2 regions of the Bacillus cereus group sp. Bce041 genome follow, and region 2 is predicted to be linked to the other one. Evidence: riboswitches for the same ligand, from Rfam matches in the RefSeq annotation. Region 2 holds a riboswitch; the other holds the start of a gene.

Region 1 (8,452 bases), on a different contig from region 2:
GTGCTTTGCAAGCTGCTGGAGGAATGGACTATCTTGTTCATCTAGCTGAAAAGGCATTACGAAAAAATCCAAAGCGTATTACTTTTTTTGCTCCAATTGTTACTTATTTATTCACACTATGTGCAGGTACTGGTCACGTTGCCTATTCTGTACTTCCTGTTATTGCAGAAGTCTCTCGTGAATCAGGGATTAGACCGGAACGCCCAATGTCGATTGCCGTAATCGCTTCTCAACAAGCAATTACAGCTAGTCCAATTTCAGCTGCCACAGTTGCTCTTTTAGCAATGTTAGCTGACTATAAAATCACTTTATTAGATATTTTAAAAGTGAGTATTCCTTCCACTTTCATTGCTTGTATGTTAGCAGCATTCGTTGCTAGTAAGATGGGAAAAGAATTAAATGAAGACCCTGAATACTTAAAACGATTAAAAGAAGGAATGATTCCTAAGCTTGAAGAGAAAAAAGAATTTGTAGGTGTAAAGGGCGCAAAATTATCAGTTATCCTTTTCCTTGTAGGAACCTTCCTTGTTGTACTTCTTGGTTCATTTGAAGCACTTCGTCCAGGATGGATAGTTGATGGGAAGTTAGCCCGTCTTTCCATGCCGAATACAATTGAGATGGTTATGTTAACTATCGCGGCTCTTATTATTATTTTCTGTAAACCAAATGTAGAAAGCATTGTGTCTGGTAACGTCTTTAAAGCAGGAGCAACAGCAGTTGTTGCTATTTTCGGTATCGCTTGGATGGGAGATACTTTCTTTAATGGAAACTTAAATATGATTCAAGGATCCATTCAGCATTTAGTAACAAGTGCACCTTGGCTATTTGCCATCGCATTATTCATTCTATCTATTTTACTATATAGCCAAGCAGCCACAGTACGTGCTTTAATGCCTCTTGGATTATCACTCGGTATTCCACCAGCACTACTAATCGCTATGTTCCCTGCAGTAAATGGATACTTCTTCATTCCAAACTATGGAACAATCGTTGCTGCCATTAACTTTGATCGTACTGGTACAACAGGTATTGGTAAATACGTATTAAATCATAGCTTTATGATTCCAGGCTTAATCGCAACATTTACTTCTATCGGAATTGGAATGCTCTTAATTTCAATTATGTTTTAAAGAAAAAGCACAAACCTTTATTTAAAAAGGTTTGTGCTTTTTTAATCAAATGCTTGTTTAAATTTTGGGGCAGTCTATTTCTCCATGTAGCACTTAAAATACTACACGTCCTTCCCTACAAACTTCTCTTTACTTCTTCAGCTAATTTTCTCGTACTTTCATACGCAGATTCAGCTAAACTAATTGCTGAAATAACTGAAACACCATCCGCACCCGCTTCTATAACTGCCGCTGTATTTTCAATTGTAATCCCACCAATACCAACGATTGGCACTGTAATTCCTTGTTCTCTAAAATAAGCTAATCCTTTCGTTCCTTGAACCGCTTTCGTATCTTTTTTCGTACTTGTTGGGAAAATAGGTCCAACGCCTAAATAATCTGCTCCATTTTCGATTGCAAAGCGTGCTTCTTTAATTGTATGAGCAGATACACCGATAATTTTATCTCCCATTTTTTCACGAACAGATGTAATTCCTTCATCATCTTGTCCTACATGAACACCATCTGCATCTAATTCAATGGCTAATTCTACATCATCATTTACAATGAAAGGAACACTATATTCCTTACAAAGCGTCTGCAATTCTTTTGCAAAGCGCACTCTATCTTCTCCGATTAAAGAACCTTCCCCCTTCTCGCGAAACTGAAAAATTGTCACTCCACCATCTAACGCTTCTTTCAATACAGCTAAAGGATCCCTCGTGCAGTTATTACTTCCCATAATAAAATACACTTGCAATAGCTTAGACATTTTATCTATTTCAATGCGTGCCATTTCTTTCACTCCCTCTTACTCTAACTCCTCAATCTTTCCATACTTCTCAATATCACCAGAAGTAGTATTCGCTAACTGATTTAAAAATTCAATTTGGAAACTACCAGGTCCCTTTTCCACGGTCTTAGCAGCTGCCAGTTCCGAAGCTACACCATAAAACGTTAATGCTGCTACTGCTGCTTTTACATAATCTTTTTCCACTGCTACAAATGCTCCTATTACAGAAGTTAGTAAACAACCAGTTCCCGTAACTTTCGTTAAAATAGAGTGACCATTTCGAATAACAATCGTTCTCTCTCCATCTGTAACAACATCTTCTTCTCCAGTAATTACTGCAACTGTATTTAGTTCATCTGCTGCCTGCTTTGCAATACTTACGACATTACCATTTCCAGCACCAGCGTCTACCCCTTTAATTTCCCATCTCTCATTAATAACGTTCGCTATTTCAGCTGCATTTCCGCGAATACTCGCTAATTCAATTTCAGCCGGAATATGTCTCGCAACTTCTGTTCGATACGATGTTGCTCCTGCACCAACTGGATCAAACAGTACTGGTACATTGTTCACATTTGCTGATTTACCGGCAAGTAACATCGCTTCTACTTCTTCAGGACGAAGTGTTCCCATATTTAATACTAACGCTCCAGCAATGCTAGCCATTTCTGCCACTTCTTCTTTTGCATACGCCATTACAGGCGATGCCCCTAACGCTAACAAACCGTTAGCTGTAAAATTTGTTACAACAACATTTGTAATATTATGAACAAGCGGATTAGATTCTCTCACCAAATCCACTACTTTACTAATTTCTTTCATATTCATCCTTCTCATCTCCTAACTATAGTTATGGGAGATACACAAAAAGGCACTTTGCGCGTACGCAAAGTGCCTGAACATGTGCTTTTACACTCTCCCTACGCTGGCATTATCCAACAGGTTCAAATGGTCAATGACGGACTAGTCATACTCTCAGTTTGTATCCACAAACTCCCATGTGTTTAGTATTCTTCTACTTCAAAGTCTACTCTTATTCTAGTAAAATAACAAGTTCTTTACTTTTCTATTTAATATAGAAGCAACTGATAAAGTGAAACTTTAATCAGTTGGGATTTTGTTAACTCCATTAAAAACAGCTGAAATATGGAGCGAAACTGAATCTCAAGAAGATGTATGCTATATTTAACTTATGGAAATTTGAAAGGATGTTTTTAATATGTCAAAAAGCGTTGTAATCGCTGAAAAACCTTCCGTTGCACGAGATATTGCTCGTGTACTGAAGTGTGATAAAAAAGGAAACGGCTATCTTGAAGGTAGTAAATATATTGTAACTTGGGCTTTAGGTCATCTCGTTACATTAGCAGATCCAGAAAGTTATGATGTGAAATATAAAAAGTGGAATTTAGAAGATTTACCGATGCTACCTGAGCGTTTGAAATTAACGGTTATTAAACAAACTGGTAAACAATTTAATGCTGTAAAAAGTCAGCTACTTAGAAAAGATGTAAATGAAATTATTGTAGCAACAGACGCTGGACGTGAAGGGGAATTAGTCGCACGCTGGATTATCGATAAAGTTAAGCTAAATAAACCAATCAAACGTTTATGGATTTCTTCTGTAACCGATAAAGCAATTAAAGATGGTTTTGCAAATTTAAAACCAGGTAAAGCCTATGACAATTTATACGCTTCAGCAGTTGCGCGTTCAGAAGCTGACTGGTATATCGGTCTTAATGCAACTCGTGCTTTAACGACTCGCTTTAATGCCCAGTTAAATTGCGGCCGTGTACAAACCCCTACTGTTGCTATGATTGCTAGTCGTGAGGATGAAATAAAGAACTTCAAAGCACAAACTTACTACGGCATCGAAGCTCAAACAATGGAGAAGCTCAAACTTACTTGGCAAGATGCAAATGGCAATAGCCGTAGTTTTAATAAAGAAAAAATCGATGGTATTGTAAAACGTTTAGATAAACAAAATGCTACTGTTGTGGAAATTGATAAGAAACAGAAGAAGTCATTCTCTCCTGGTCTTTACGATTTAACTGAATTGCAACGTGATGCGAATAAAAAGTTCGGTTACTCTGCTAAAGAAACATTAAATATTATGCAAAAATTGTATGAACAGCATAAAGTACTAACGTACCCTCGTACAGATTCACGCTACATTTCATCTGATATCGTTGGAACACTTCCAGAACGTCTAAAAGCATGTGGTGTTGGAGAATACCGTCCCTTCGCACATAAAGTATTACAAAAGCCTATCAAACCTAACAAATCATTTGTTGATGATAGTAAAGTAAGCGATCATCATGCGATTATTCCAACAGAAGGATACGTTAACTTCTCAGCATTCACAGATAAAGAACGCAAAATTTATGATTTAGTTGTAAAACGTTTCTTAGCTGTGTTATTCCCGGCATTCGAATATGAGCAACTAACGTTACGCACAAAGGTTGGCAATGAAACGTTCATTGCGCGCGGAAAAACAATTCTACATGCCGGTTGGAAAGAAGTATATGAAAATCGCTTTGAAGATGATGATGTAACTGATGACGTAAAAGAGCAACTTCTACCTCACATTGAGAAAGGCGATACATTAGCTGTAAAGTTAATTATGCAAACATCAGGTCAAACAAAAGCACCTGCACGATTTAACGAAGCGACTTTACTTTCAGCAATGGAGAATCCTACAAAATATATGGATACGCAAAATAAACAACTTGCTGATACGTTAAAATCGACTGGTGGATTAGGTACTGTAGCGACACGTGCAGACATTATCGACAAGCTATTCAATTCATTCTTAATTGAAAAACGCGGTAAAGATATTCACATTACTTCAAAAGGTCGCCAGTTACTTGATTTAGTACCAGAAGAATTAAAATCTCCTACACTAACTGGTGAATGGGAACAAAAACTTGAGGCTATCGCAAAAGGTAAATTGAAAAAAGAAGTATTCATTTCTGAAATGAAGAACTATACGAAAGAAATCGTTTCTGAAATTAAATCAAGCGATAAAAAATATAAACATGACAACATTTCAACGAAGTCTTGTCCAGATTGCGGTAAACCAATGCTAGAAGTAAACGGCAAAAAGGGAAAAATGCTCGTATGCCAAGATCGTGAATGTGGTCATCGTAAAAATGTATCTCGTACAACAAACGCTCGCTGTCCGCAATGTAAGAAGAAACTAGAATTACGTGGTGAGGGTGCAGGACAAATCTTTGCATGTAAATGTGGCTATCGCGAGAAATTATCAACATTCCAAGAAAGACGTAAAAAAGAATCTGGAAACAAAGCTGATAAGCGCGACGTTCAAAAATATATGAAACAACAGAACAAAGAAGAAGAACCATTAAACAACCCGTTCGCAGAAGCATTAAAAAAATTAAAATTTGATTAAACAAAAAGGTTCCTACCTCTATCGGTAGGAACCTTTTATTTTAGTGAATGATTTTACTTCCTTTTGCATTCTCAACAAATTTTTCACTTGATTTGTTAATTGGTGTTTTCAGTAATAACGCAGCAACAATCATAACTACTACGAAAGCACTTAACACAAGTAAATCTCGCGTTACGATATCCCAAAGCATTCCGCCAACTGTTTCACGAATTGCGCTAATTGCGTATGTGAATGGTAAGAACGGATAAATCGCTTGGAAGAACGCTGGTGTCATTTGGATTGGGAATGTTCCGCCCGATCCTGCTACTTGTAGTACAAGTAAAATGATCGCCATCGATTTCCCAACGTTTCCGAAAATAGAAACGAGTGAGTATACGATACAAACGAAGACTCCACCAATAAATAAACTAAATAACACAAACCAGAACTTATCGACTACGTACGTACCGAGTAAGAATATATCTCCCATCGATACGATAAACGCTTGTGAAAGACCTATCGTTAAGAATGTTAATAAACGTCCGAAGTAAATTTCATGGCTCTTATAATTCGCGCCCTCTTCGTGTACTTCTACCGTTAATAATGAAACCATTAATAATGCGCCTACCCATAATGCAAGCACTGTATAGAATGGTGACATCGCTGAACCGTAGTTCGGCATCGCAAATAATTTATTTTCTTTTAAATTTACTGGATTCGCAAAGTAATCACTTTGCTTTTCAACATCATTTTTCAATAAGCGTATAATGTCTTTTAAATCCTCTTCAGATTCAAAATCACGAATTTTATCTGCTAATTCTTTAACCTTTTTCTCAGTTTCCGGCATGTCAGCTTTAATATCTGCTAATTTCTTTCTACCGTCTACTAAGCCTTTTGATGAATCTTCTAGTAATTTTTTAACATCTGGAAGCTTTTTGTCTGCATCATTTAAAATTTGAGTTGTATTTTTCGACATCTCTTTTGTACGAGCAATTGCTGTATTGAAATTAGGTACAATTTCTGAATCATACGTCGATAATACATCTGTTAATTGAGCTGATCCGCTCTTCGCAGCGTTGTTAATACTTTCAATTACATCTTTTGTAGGTTTCTGTCCATTGTTAAGAAGTGTAATTCCCTTATTCGTTGCATCTACACCTTTTTGCAGACTACTTTTCGCTTTATTTAATTTTGCAATTCCATTATTAAGATTTTTATCACTATTTACATCAGCTAAAACCTTATTTGTACTTTCTAGAACTGGAATCATATCATCGATTAAACCGATTCCAGCTTGGAATTGACCATTTAAACTTTTTAAGGCTTCCTTCGAACCTTCTAAACCATTAACACCTCTATTTTGTACATCCTCTAATGCTTTTTGTACACTAGATTTAGTACTTTCAAGACTATTCTTTGCTTTCTCATAATCCGCTTTTGCATTATCATATATTTCATTTGCATCTGCTTTAGCTTGATCTACTGTGCTAACTGCTTTTTTATAATCTGCTACAAATGTTTCATTGTAATCTTTTTCCGCTTGATCAATTAATGCATTTGCTGCATCTAACTTTTGATTTGCTACATCTGTTACATCTTTCTTTACTTCTTGTCCTGTACCGATAACACTTACAATATCTTTAATGCCGTTATTTGCATTTTCCATACTACCTTTAAGCTTGGTTAAGCGATCCACTCGCCCTTGGAAGAAGCTTTTTCCAAAATCAGTCGTGGCTGAGTTTTGAAGTTCAGTAAATATATTAATAAGATATGAAATATTTTCTGTACGAGCTTGCAGTTGATCTGATACTGCATTTAAATCTTTCTTTGCTTGCTCTGGATCAAATTGTCCATTTTGCAATCCATTTACAACACTTTTCCCATAAGCTGTTCCTGCACGTGATGAGCTTAAAACATTATTTACTGTTTGATTAATATTTTGTGCTATCCCCTTGTAACCATCACTATTCAACTTAGAAAGGTCTGGTCTTGCAGGGAATTCAGGTAGTCCATTCATTCCAGAGAAATCAGGGATGTTTAAATCAACACCTGGATTCATTAAAAAGTCGGTAAATGCAGCTGCACTATCCATAACACTTTGTGCTACTACTAAATCATTTCTTATCGTCCCTGGAGCATTTTTTAATGTTTGATCTTGTCTTGCAAAGAACTTATCTAAATTCGCCAATGCTTCCTGCCCATCATTTATGACACTCTCTACAACAGGTAAATCTTTTTGCGCCACTTTCACAATATCCTCTGCTCGAGTCGCATCATCTAACGCCTTATCCATCAATGTATTCATTTCTGGGAACTGCGCTTCTAACTTAAAGACAAGATCTTTTACTTTCTCGATACTTGGTAAGTTTGTTTCTAAATCGATTCCAAGGTCATTGAAGATTTTAAAAATCTCACCGTTCGCTGTTTTAACGAAGTTTTTACTAATTTCTTCCGTAATACCTGATGCACCTTTTGCTGTAATTTTCGGTGCAATCGCATTTACCTTTTCATTTACATAGTAATCAAGTTCTGGTTTCTGTGGATTTTCATCCAGAACAGTTGCAATTTTTTCAGAGAAATCTTTTGGAATCGTAATACTTGCATAATAATCTCCACGCTCAACTCCGTAAATTGCTTGTTTTTCATCTACAAATTTCCAGCCAAGATTTTTGTTTTTCTTAAGGGAGTCTACAATCTCTTTCCCGATATTAATATCTTTCCCTCTTAAATTAGAACCTGCATCTTGGTTAGAAACTGCAATGGGAACCTCTTTTGTATTTCCATATGGATCCCAAGAAGCTTTAATGTTAAACCATGCATATAACGATGGTAAAATCATTAATCCTAAAACAATAACAATTGCAGCCCAATGTTTGGCTACATTCCGTAAATCTGTCTTATAAATACGCCAAATCTGTTTCATAGAAGTTATCACCTAATTATATATTTTTCCTTCTTTAGAAAATGATACATACATTTTGCAATTATATCACTTTCTACATCGTGTATTAACCAAAAACGTACTATTTTTTCCCATTAACTTTCACTTACTTCATTATATAACGAAGTGAGTCAAAGTATGAATACAAAATGACCAAATCGGTTTTACATTCAATAATAACAAATATATATGAAATGTCATAAAAAATACAAGTATTTTCT
Region 2 (8,452 bases):
AATATATTTGATCAAGAACCTAGAGATATACATTTTGAATTTAGAGCACTAACAATAGAGTTGTTAAGTGCAAAACAAACGAATGGGTTATTACTTATGGCTAGTGTTTTAGTCGGAATCGTTTTCTTCACATTTGCTGCTAGTTTTATTTATTTCCGATTATATACTGATTTGAATCGTGATCAACAGCAGTATAAAATGATTTCGAAAATGGGGTTAAGTAAACGGGAGCTAAAGAAAGTTGTAACGAGACAGTTATTATTAATGTTTTTCTTACCAATTGTCGTTGCAGTAATACATACTGTAGTCGCTTATATGGCATTACAACAATTAGTCGATTTTTCTATTCTAAATAGCTCTATCGTCATTTTAATTTCATTTATGTGTATACAAGTTTTATATTTCTTTATAACTCGTTGGCGTTATTTACAAAAGCTTCATAAGACAATGGAACAATAGAGAAAATCAGCAAGTAAGATTGCAGAAAAGCATGTAAAAAACAATTTGAAGTTATGGAAGGAACTGTGATGAAAAAACAATTATCTATTTTCATATTAAGTATATTATTGTTATTAAGTGTAAGTGCATGCTCTAAAAACGAAAACAGATTTCCAGCTAACGGTGTATTAATCATTGGAGATGAGAATCATACTGGAGCAATTATGAATCGTTATAAGGAAAACACGAAAGAACAGGAAGCTTTTGCAGTGAAAACAGGTAGATTTGACCAAAAAAGGGTTCTGATAATAAATGAATCTACTGCACAAGCGATGATGAATGCAAAGCTTTTTCGTAAACGTGATCAAGCATCCCTTTCTAAAACGTTAGATGCGTTGCCGAATTTTCCAAAAGAAAGTTCCCTATTATTTATAAATGAAGAAGAAAAGAATATAAAAAGTATTGAAATAGAAGGAAACAAGATACCTGTTACATATGGTAGTGATGCTTGGCTTGGCAATAAACGTGACTATGGAGCACTATGGTATATCGTTGTGGCGAAAAATAGTGTGTATAAAGAAATAAAAGCAAATGAAACGAATATGCAACTTCTACACTTGAAAAAGTCATTAGGTGATGAAAACCCTAAAATATCGACAGATAATACGTTGATTAATGAAAAAGTAAAAGTAAGAAAGTTAATTGAAGGTTATAGAGATGAGGTATCAATTCAGTTTGTAACGATTGGAGAAAAATCTTAAAAAAGAGCTCGAGGTTGATGGATACTTTATCAACCTCGAGCTCTTTTTAATACCGTTTAAATAACTTACATTACTTCATTTAATCGAGTCTCACTCGTTTCTTCAATCGCATTTGAATTTTGAACTGAATTATTTTGTGCTTCTTTTTCTTTACGAGCCTTTTGTAGCATTTCAAGGATGATCCATAAGGGAACACCTTTATCCTTTAACATCTTCCATAAATCTAATTCATTAAATTTATGCTCAGGCTGTTGCATTTCTTTTTCAGATAAACGAATATCAAACTTGATAGGATCATTTATTTTCTTACTTTCAAGTTTAGTAGAAGAGATAGTATTATGCTCAAGATTAGATGGAGTTATTTTAGTAGGTTGAGACAATGTATGAATATTTGATCCGATTTGCATGATTTTTCCTCCTTTTCAAGCAATGAGATTAGTTTTCTTATGGTTTTTAAATCTTTTTAACATGAGGAAACTATATCTAATTATAAATCTAAATAAATAGATTTACAAGTTATATTGTAAAAAGTAAATATTTACTTGAATTAATATTTATCAACATTTGTATATGTTTTCTATATATACAAAGTATATAAAATACTTTACATTATGTTTAAGTTGTTAAATTATTCTGTTAATTCGTTAAAAAGAAAAGTGTAAACGTTTTATTAGGGGGGAGAAAGTATGGGGAAGTTATTTTTAAAAATATGTTTTTTTGCATTAGTGACCGTATGTTCATTCGCAGCGAAAATATCATACGCTGAAGAGAGGCAACAAAATAATTATCCTATCATATTGGTGAATGGATTTGCTGGATGGGGTAGAGAAGAAATGCTTGGCGTAAAATATTGGGGTGGTGTTCATGATATACAGGAAGATTTGAAACGAAATGGTTATACGGTACATACCGCAGCTGTTGGACCTGTTTCTAGTAACTGGGATCGTGCATGTGAATTGTATGCACAAATTAGCGGTGGGACAGTAGACTATGGTGCAGTACATGCTGAGAAACATGGACATAATCGTTTTGGCAGAACTTATAGTGGTTTTGCGCCGAATTGGAGTGAAACAAATAAAGTTCATTTAGTTGGACATAGCATGGGTGGACAAACGATTAGAACATTAGTACAGCTATTAAAAGAAGGTAGTTTTGAAGAAAAGAATTATGTGAAAAATCAACCAGACACCAAAATATCACCACTATTTGAAGGCGGAAAATCATATGTTCATAGTGTTACAACATTAGCAACCCCTCACAACGGTACAACACTTGCGGATGGTAGTCTTCTACTGCCGTTCGTTAAAGATTTACTCATTACAGCTGCAAGCTTTGGGGGAAACAATAATTTATCATTATATGATTTTAAATTGGATCAATGGGGTATAAAGAAGAATGCTGGAGAGTCCTTTTTCCAATATAGTAATCGTATTCTAAATAGTTCACTTTGGAAAAATACAAAAGATATAAGTCAATGGGATTTAAGTACAGATGGTGCAAAGGAGTTAAATAATTGGGTAAAGACGCAACCAGATGTGTATTATTTATCCTATAGTGGACATGCATCACAAGCAGCACCTATAACAGGTTTACATTTGCCTCATATAACGATGAATAAAGTGTTAATGGGAAATGCATTTTTCTTAGGTTCTTATGCGAGATATGAAGAAAACCGTCCGCTAGTTGATACTTCTTGGTGGCAAAATGATGGTGTAGTAAATACAAATTCTATGATTGCACCATCTTCTAATGTTACTGTAAATAATAATGAGTCATTACAGATTGGAAAATGGAATCATATTGAAACGAAAGCGAATTGGGACCATCTCGACATGGTAGGGTTAAGTGTTTCAGACTCGTTAGGTTTTTCTAGCATTCAAGAGTTTTATAGAACAATTGCTGAAAAGCTATCACGTTTACCGAAATAGGTAATAATAAAGCGCTCTCGATGGAATTCGAGAGCGCTTTATATTATATTGAAAGAGGGATTTGGTAGAAAAATATGGGGGGATATTATGAAAATTCAAGTTGTATTATCAGGATACGGAACAGTAGGTAGAGAGTTTATAAAATTATTAAATGAAAAATATTCATATATATATGAAACATATGGGATTCAATTAGTTGTAAGCGGCGTATTAGGGAGAAATATCGCAATACATAATGAAGAAGGCTTATCTCTTCATCATTTATTGATGTATGGTGGCGGTACCGCTGCAATTGAAAAATATTTAGAGTATCATCCGAAGGAACGTGCAACAACTAGCATAAGTGGTACTGTATTGGTAGAATCAACGGTTACAAATCTTAAAGATGGAAATCCAGGGAAACAATATATGAAACAAGCGATTGAGAAACAGATGGATATAGTAGCAATTTCTAAAGGTGCGCTCGTTACAAATTGGAGAGAAATAAATGAAGCAGCAAAAGGCGCAAATATACGAATTCGATATAGCGGTGCAACAGCCGCTGCACTACCGACACTAGATATCGGACAATTTAGTTTAGCCGGTTGCAGTATTGAAAAAATAGAAGGAATATTAAATGGAACAACTAATTATATTCTTACGAAAATGTATGAGGAAGATATGACATTTGAAGAAGCACTGAAAGAAGCACAAAATAAAGGAATTGCTGAGACAAACCCTATATTAGATATAAGTGGTTCAGATAGTGCGTGTAAATTGTTACTTTTGACAAACAGCTTAATGGAAACAGAGAAAACACTTACTGATATACATATAAAAGGAATCGAGCACGTTACAAAACAGCAAATTCGAAATGCTAAGGAACAACATAAAATTATTAAATTAATAGCATCAACATATAAGGATGAGGGAGGCAATGTGAATTTAAATGTTGAACCGTGCCAAATAGAAAAAGATCATCCATTAGCAAAAGTAAATGGAACCGAAAAAGGAATTACGTTCTTTACAGATACGATGGGACAAATTACTACAATTGGTGGAGCTTCTAATCCAAGAGGCGCTGCAGCTGCAGCTTTAAAAGATGTAATAAACTTATATCGAAAAGATTTGTAAGACCGTACCGCCCTTTATAAAAAATACATATGCCGTGGACCTTTTGAGAATGAAATAAATATGCAAAAATGATTGCAGGGGGTAAGAAATTGTTTAAGGATTTTAAAGTTGTTAAAGAACGTCCCGTTTATATTCAATTGAAAGATTATTTGAAGAAAATGATTATGAAAGGGCATTTGCTCGGGGATCAAAAAATCCCATCAACAAGGGAACTAAGTGAATTACTAAGTGTGAGTAGAAACACTGTACTCGCTGCTTATGCAGATTTAGAGCAAGAAGGACTCATTTATGCAGTTAAAGGAAAAGGGAACTTTGTTGCGAAGGTGGATATATCTAACACTTCGTCTGTTGAAATAGATTGGAAAAATAAACTTAATACAGTGACCGCATTAGCGGACGAATTAGATTTAATGAAACATGGTGTTCGTTGGGAAAAGGGAATGATTGTTTTTAATAGTATAGCCCCGGATGAGAAGCTATTTGATGTTGAAAATTTCAAAAGAGCTTTTCTTACTCGTATGTCCATTGAAGGGGACATCGTATTGAACTACGGATATGCAAAGGGATATAGACCGTTAATGAATTATTTACTTCATTACATGGAAATGAAAGGTGTAGACATTTCGAATAAAGATATTCTAATTACAAATGGATTTACAGAAGGATTGGATATTGTACTCTCTTCTTTATCAAAAAAATCCGGTCGTGTCATTTGTGAGAATCCAACTCACCATGCTGCACTTAAGCTTTTCCGTTTACATGGACTTGAAGTTCATGGGATTGATATGCATGAGGATGGTATTGATACGAATGAAGTTGAAAAAAGTTTGCGTGAAAAAGATTTTGATTTTGCTTATTTAATTCCTTCTTATCATAATCCAACCGGTATTGTTACGAGTTCAGAGAAAAGAACGGAATTGATGAGGTTATTTTCAAAATACAACGTTCCTATTATAGAGGACGGATTTAATGAAGAATTACGTTATTCAGGTTCACATTTAGCTCCATTATTAACTTTTGCGGGAGCTGGCAATAATGTGATTTATATTAGTAGCTTTTCAAAGGTACTTTTCCCTGGTTTACGTGTAGGCTGGATTATTGCAGATAAAGAGCTGATTCATTATTTAGAAAGCGTAAAAAGAGCAAGAACGATTCACACATCTACGCTAGATCAAGCTGTTCTGTTTCAATATTTACATGAGGGATATTTTGAAAAATATTTAAAAAAGGCAAGATCTGTTTATAAGAAAAAATATGAGTTAGCTGTCGGGGCATGTAACCAGTACATTCCTTTTAAAAGAATGACTGGAGATGGTGGGCTGCATTTATTTATAGAGCTAGAAGAGCATATGAATGCCCGCACACTTTTACAAAAGTGTTATGAGAAAGGCGTTACGTTTTCACCTGGAGATGTTTTTTACTCTGATGGAGAAGGAGCGAACACTTTCCGATTAGGTTTTTCGCGCTTGAAAGAAGAAGAAATAGTTCGGGGAATTAAAATAATTGGTGATACATTAAAAAATGAAATTTGGAGTTGAGAAAATGAAAATCGGTGTTATTATGGGCGGGGTATCGTCTGAAAAACAAGTTTCAATTATGACGGGGAATGAAATGATTGCTCATTTAGATAAAAATAAGTATGAAATAGTTCCAATTACATTAAATGAAAAAATAGATTTAGTTGAAAAAGCGAAAGACATTGACTTTGCGTTGCTCGCATTACACGGAAAATACGGAGAAGATGGGACAGTTCAAGGAACACTGGAGAGTTTAGGGATTCCTTATAGCGGAAGTAATATGTTATCTAGCAGTATATGTATGGATAAAAATATTTCGAAAAAGATTTTACGTTATGAAGGTGTAGAAACACCAGATTGGATTGAACTTACAAAAATGGAGGATCTAAATCTTGATGAGTTAGATAAGTTAGGATTTCCATTAGTAGTAAAACCAAACTCTGGCGGATCGAGTGTCGGAGTGAAAATCGTTTATAATAAAAATGAATTGATCTCAATGCTAGAAACTGTATTCGAATGGGATTCTGAAGTAGTAATTGAAAAGTATATAAAAGGTGATGAAATTACATGTTCAATTCTGGATGGAAAACAGTTACCTATAGTTTCAATTCGACATGCAGCCGAGTTCTTTGACTACAATGCAAAATATGATGATACTAGTACAGTTGAGGAAGTTATCGAACTTCCAGCAGAAATTAAGGAACGTGTAAATAAAGGGTCACTTGCTTGTTATAAAGCATTAAAATGTAGTGTTTATGCAAGAGTTGATATGATGGTGAAGGACGGAATTCCATATGTAATGGAAATTAATACATTACCAGGGATGACACAATCAAGTTTATTGCCAAAAAGTGCAGAAGCAGCGGGGATTAGTTATAGCAAACTATTAGATATGATTATTGAAACATCATTAAAAGTTAGAAAAGAAGAAGGGTTTTAAGGGAATTATATAACGAATTTTTTTGACAGTTTCACGAAGTATGCTATGATGAATACATTATAAAAACAAAATATTTATCCACTAGGGGGGCCTTTTATAGGCTGAGATCAAATGTGATTTTGAGACTCTTAGTACCTGATCTGGTTAATGCCAGCGTAGGGAAGTGGGAAAGACGTTGCTATTTAATGAGTAAATAAATACTGTCAATTTCACTTTCTTTACGCCTGTAAAGAAAGTTTTTTTATTTTACAGCTTTAATAATTGTGGATAAATACTTATATTTTATACATTATTGGAGGGATTTAAATGACTTTTTCACAATCATTACGTAAAGAAGTAGATTCAATTTGGGAAGCGAGTTTTAACCATCCTTTTGTAAAAAAACTTGGTGAAGGAACATTAGATTTAGCTAGTTTTCGCTATTATGTGCTTCAAGATTCATATTATTTGAGTCATTTTGCTAGAGTACAAACTTTAGGAGCTGCAAAAGCTCTTGAATTAGAGACGACAGCTCGTATGGCACATCATGCTCAAAATACATATGAGGCCGAGTTATCTTTACATGAGAATTTTGCTAAAAAACTAGGGATAACGAAAGAAGAAAAAGATAATTTTATTCCTGCGCCAACTGCATATGCGTATACTTCACATATGTATCGTGCTGCGTATGAAGGGCATTTAGGAGATACCATTGCAGCAATTTTACCTTGCTATTGGTTGTATTATGAAATTGGCGAACGCTTAAAAGAGTGCCAGCCGGAAGAGCCAATTTATAACGAATGGATTTCTGCTTATGGATCTGATTGGTTCCGTACGCTAGTTGAAGAACAAATTACACGTTTAGATACTATCGCTGAAAAAGTAACAGAGGCAGATCGCAAACGTATGAAACAGCATTTTATTATTAGCAGTCAATATGAATATTCATTTTGGGAAATGGCTTATACATTAGAAAAGTGGCCAGTGGATACAGACGTAAAAGACGTAATTGGATAAAGAATAGAAGTAATGTTATAGATAGGTATGGATCATACCTATCTATATATTTTTTCTTGTCAAATTTGCGTAAAGTCATTAGTGCTACGGGAATGGCGAAATAGAATATCGATAATTTAGCTCATTTACTTGTCTACGCATTAACTGGATAAACTTCTGTCACATTTATTTTACAATCAAAGAACGTAAATGTTGGTGGTATGAAGTTAAATAAGAAAAGAAACCCGAGCTGTTAGCTGTAACGGAGTTGTTTTTTCTTTGCAGGAATTTCTATATTATCATGGAGTGTTGTTAATACGATATGCAAATATGCATATCGTATTTTTTTGAGTTCTTTATGTGTTAAAATTAGATATAAAGATATGAAAATATAAAGAAGCAAAAGCAGGAATATCCAATGAATTTTGAGAGGTGTTATATGTTTACAAATAAGAAATTAATTCGATTTGGTTTATCGTTGTTTGTATTTTTAGGAATCATTAATTTTACAATCAGCTATTTTCAAACATATCTTGAAACAGCAGCAGATATCAAATGGGTAATTCCAGAAATTTGGAAAACTATTTTGCTAGATGTTCCTCAAGGTATACTTGTTCTTTTAGGCGCAATTGCTTTATATGATTTCACAAAAGAGGCATCACAAAAAGACGCATCAATCTAAGTGTGTCTTTTTTCAATTAGCAATTTCATAGAGAGTTTTGCTGGAGAAATAGAATGAAAAGCCCTAATTAGGGCTTTTTTTGTTGGAATTTCATATCC

The links. A riboswitch is a leader RNA that binds a small molecule or an ion and turns the genes downstream of it on or off. The one in region 2 is predicted to bind thiamine pyrophosphate.
Positions count from the first base shown of each region.
Region 1: it holds a riboswitch for thiamine pyrophosphate, as region 2 does, so the genes downstream of both, thiM (hydroxyethylthiazole kinase) here and tenA (thiaminase II) in region 2, are expected to answer to the same signal.

Region 1 is NZ_JBQXON010000007.1:102,989-111,440, forward strand. It holds gene ACUN13_RS21510 (anaerobic C4-dicarboxylate transporter family protein) at 1-1,130, shown strand, start outside; gene thiE (thiamine phosphate synthase) at 1,246-1,905, opposite strand; gene thiM (hydroxyethylthiazole kinase) at 1,921-2,730, opposite strand; TPP riboswitch at 2,803-2,912, opposite strand; gene topB (DNA topoisomerase III) at 3,122-5,311, shown strand; gene ACUN13_RS21530 (YhgE/Pip domain-containing protein) at 5,352-8,213, opposite strand.
Region 2 is NZ_JBQXON010000004.1:60,765-69,216, forward strand. It holds gene ACUN13_RS14450 (ABC transporter permease) at 1-459, shown strand, start outside; gene ACUN13_RS14455 (lipoprotein BA_5634 family protein) at 528-1,199, shown strand; gene ACUN13_RS14460 (DUF3914 domain-containing protein) at 1,265-1,606, opposite strand; gene ACUN13_RS14465 (esterase/lipase family protein) at 1,886-3,127, shown strand; gene ACUN13_RS14470 (homoserine dehydrogenase) at 3,215-4,240, shown strand; gene pdxR (MocR-like pyridoxine biosynthesis transcription factor PdxR) at 4,330-5,778, shown strand; gene ACUN13_RS14480 (D-alanine--D-alanine ligase) at 5,783-6,697, shown strand; TPP riboswitch at 6,771-6,876, shown strand; gene tenA (thiaminase II) at 7,004-7,693, shown strand; gene ACUN13_RS14490 (DUF3937 domain-containing protein) at 8,091-8,354, shown strand.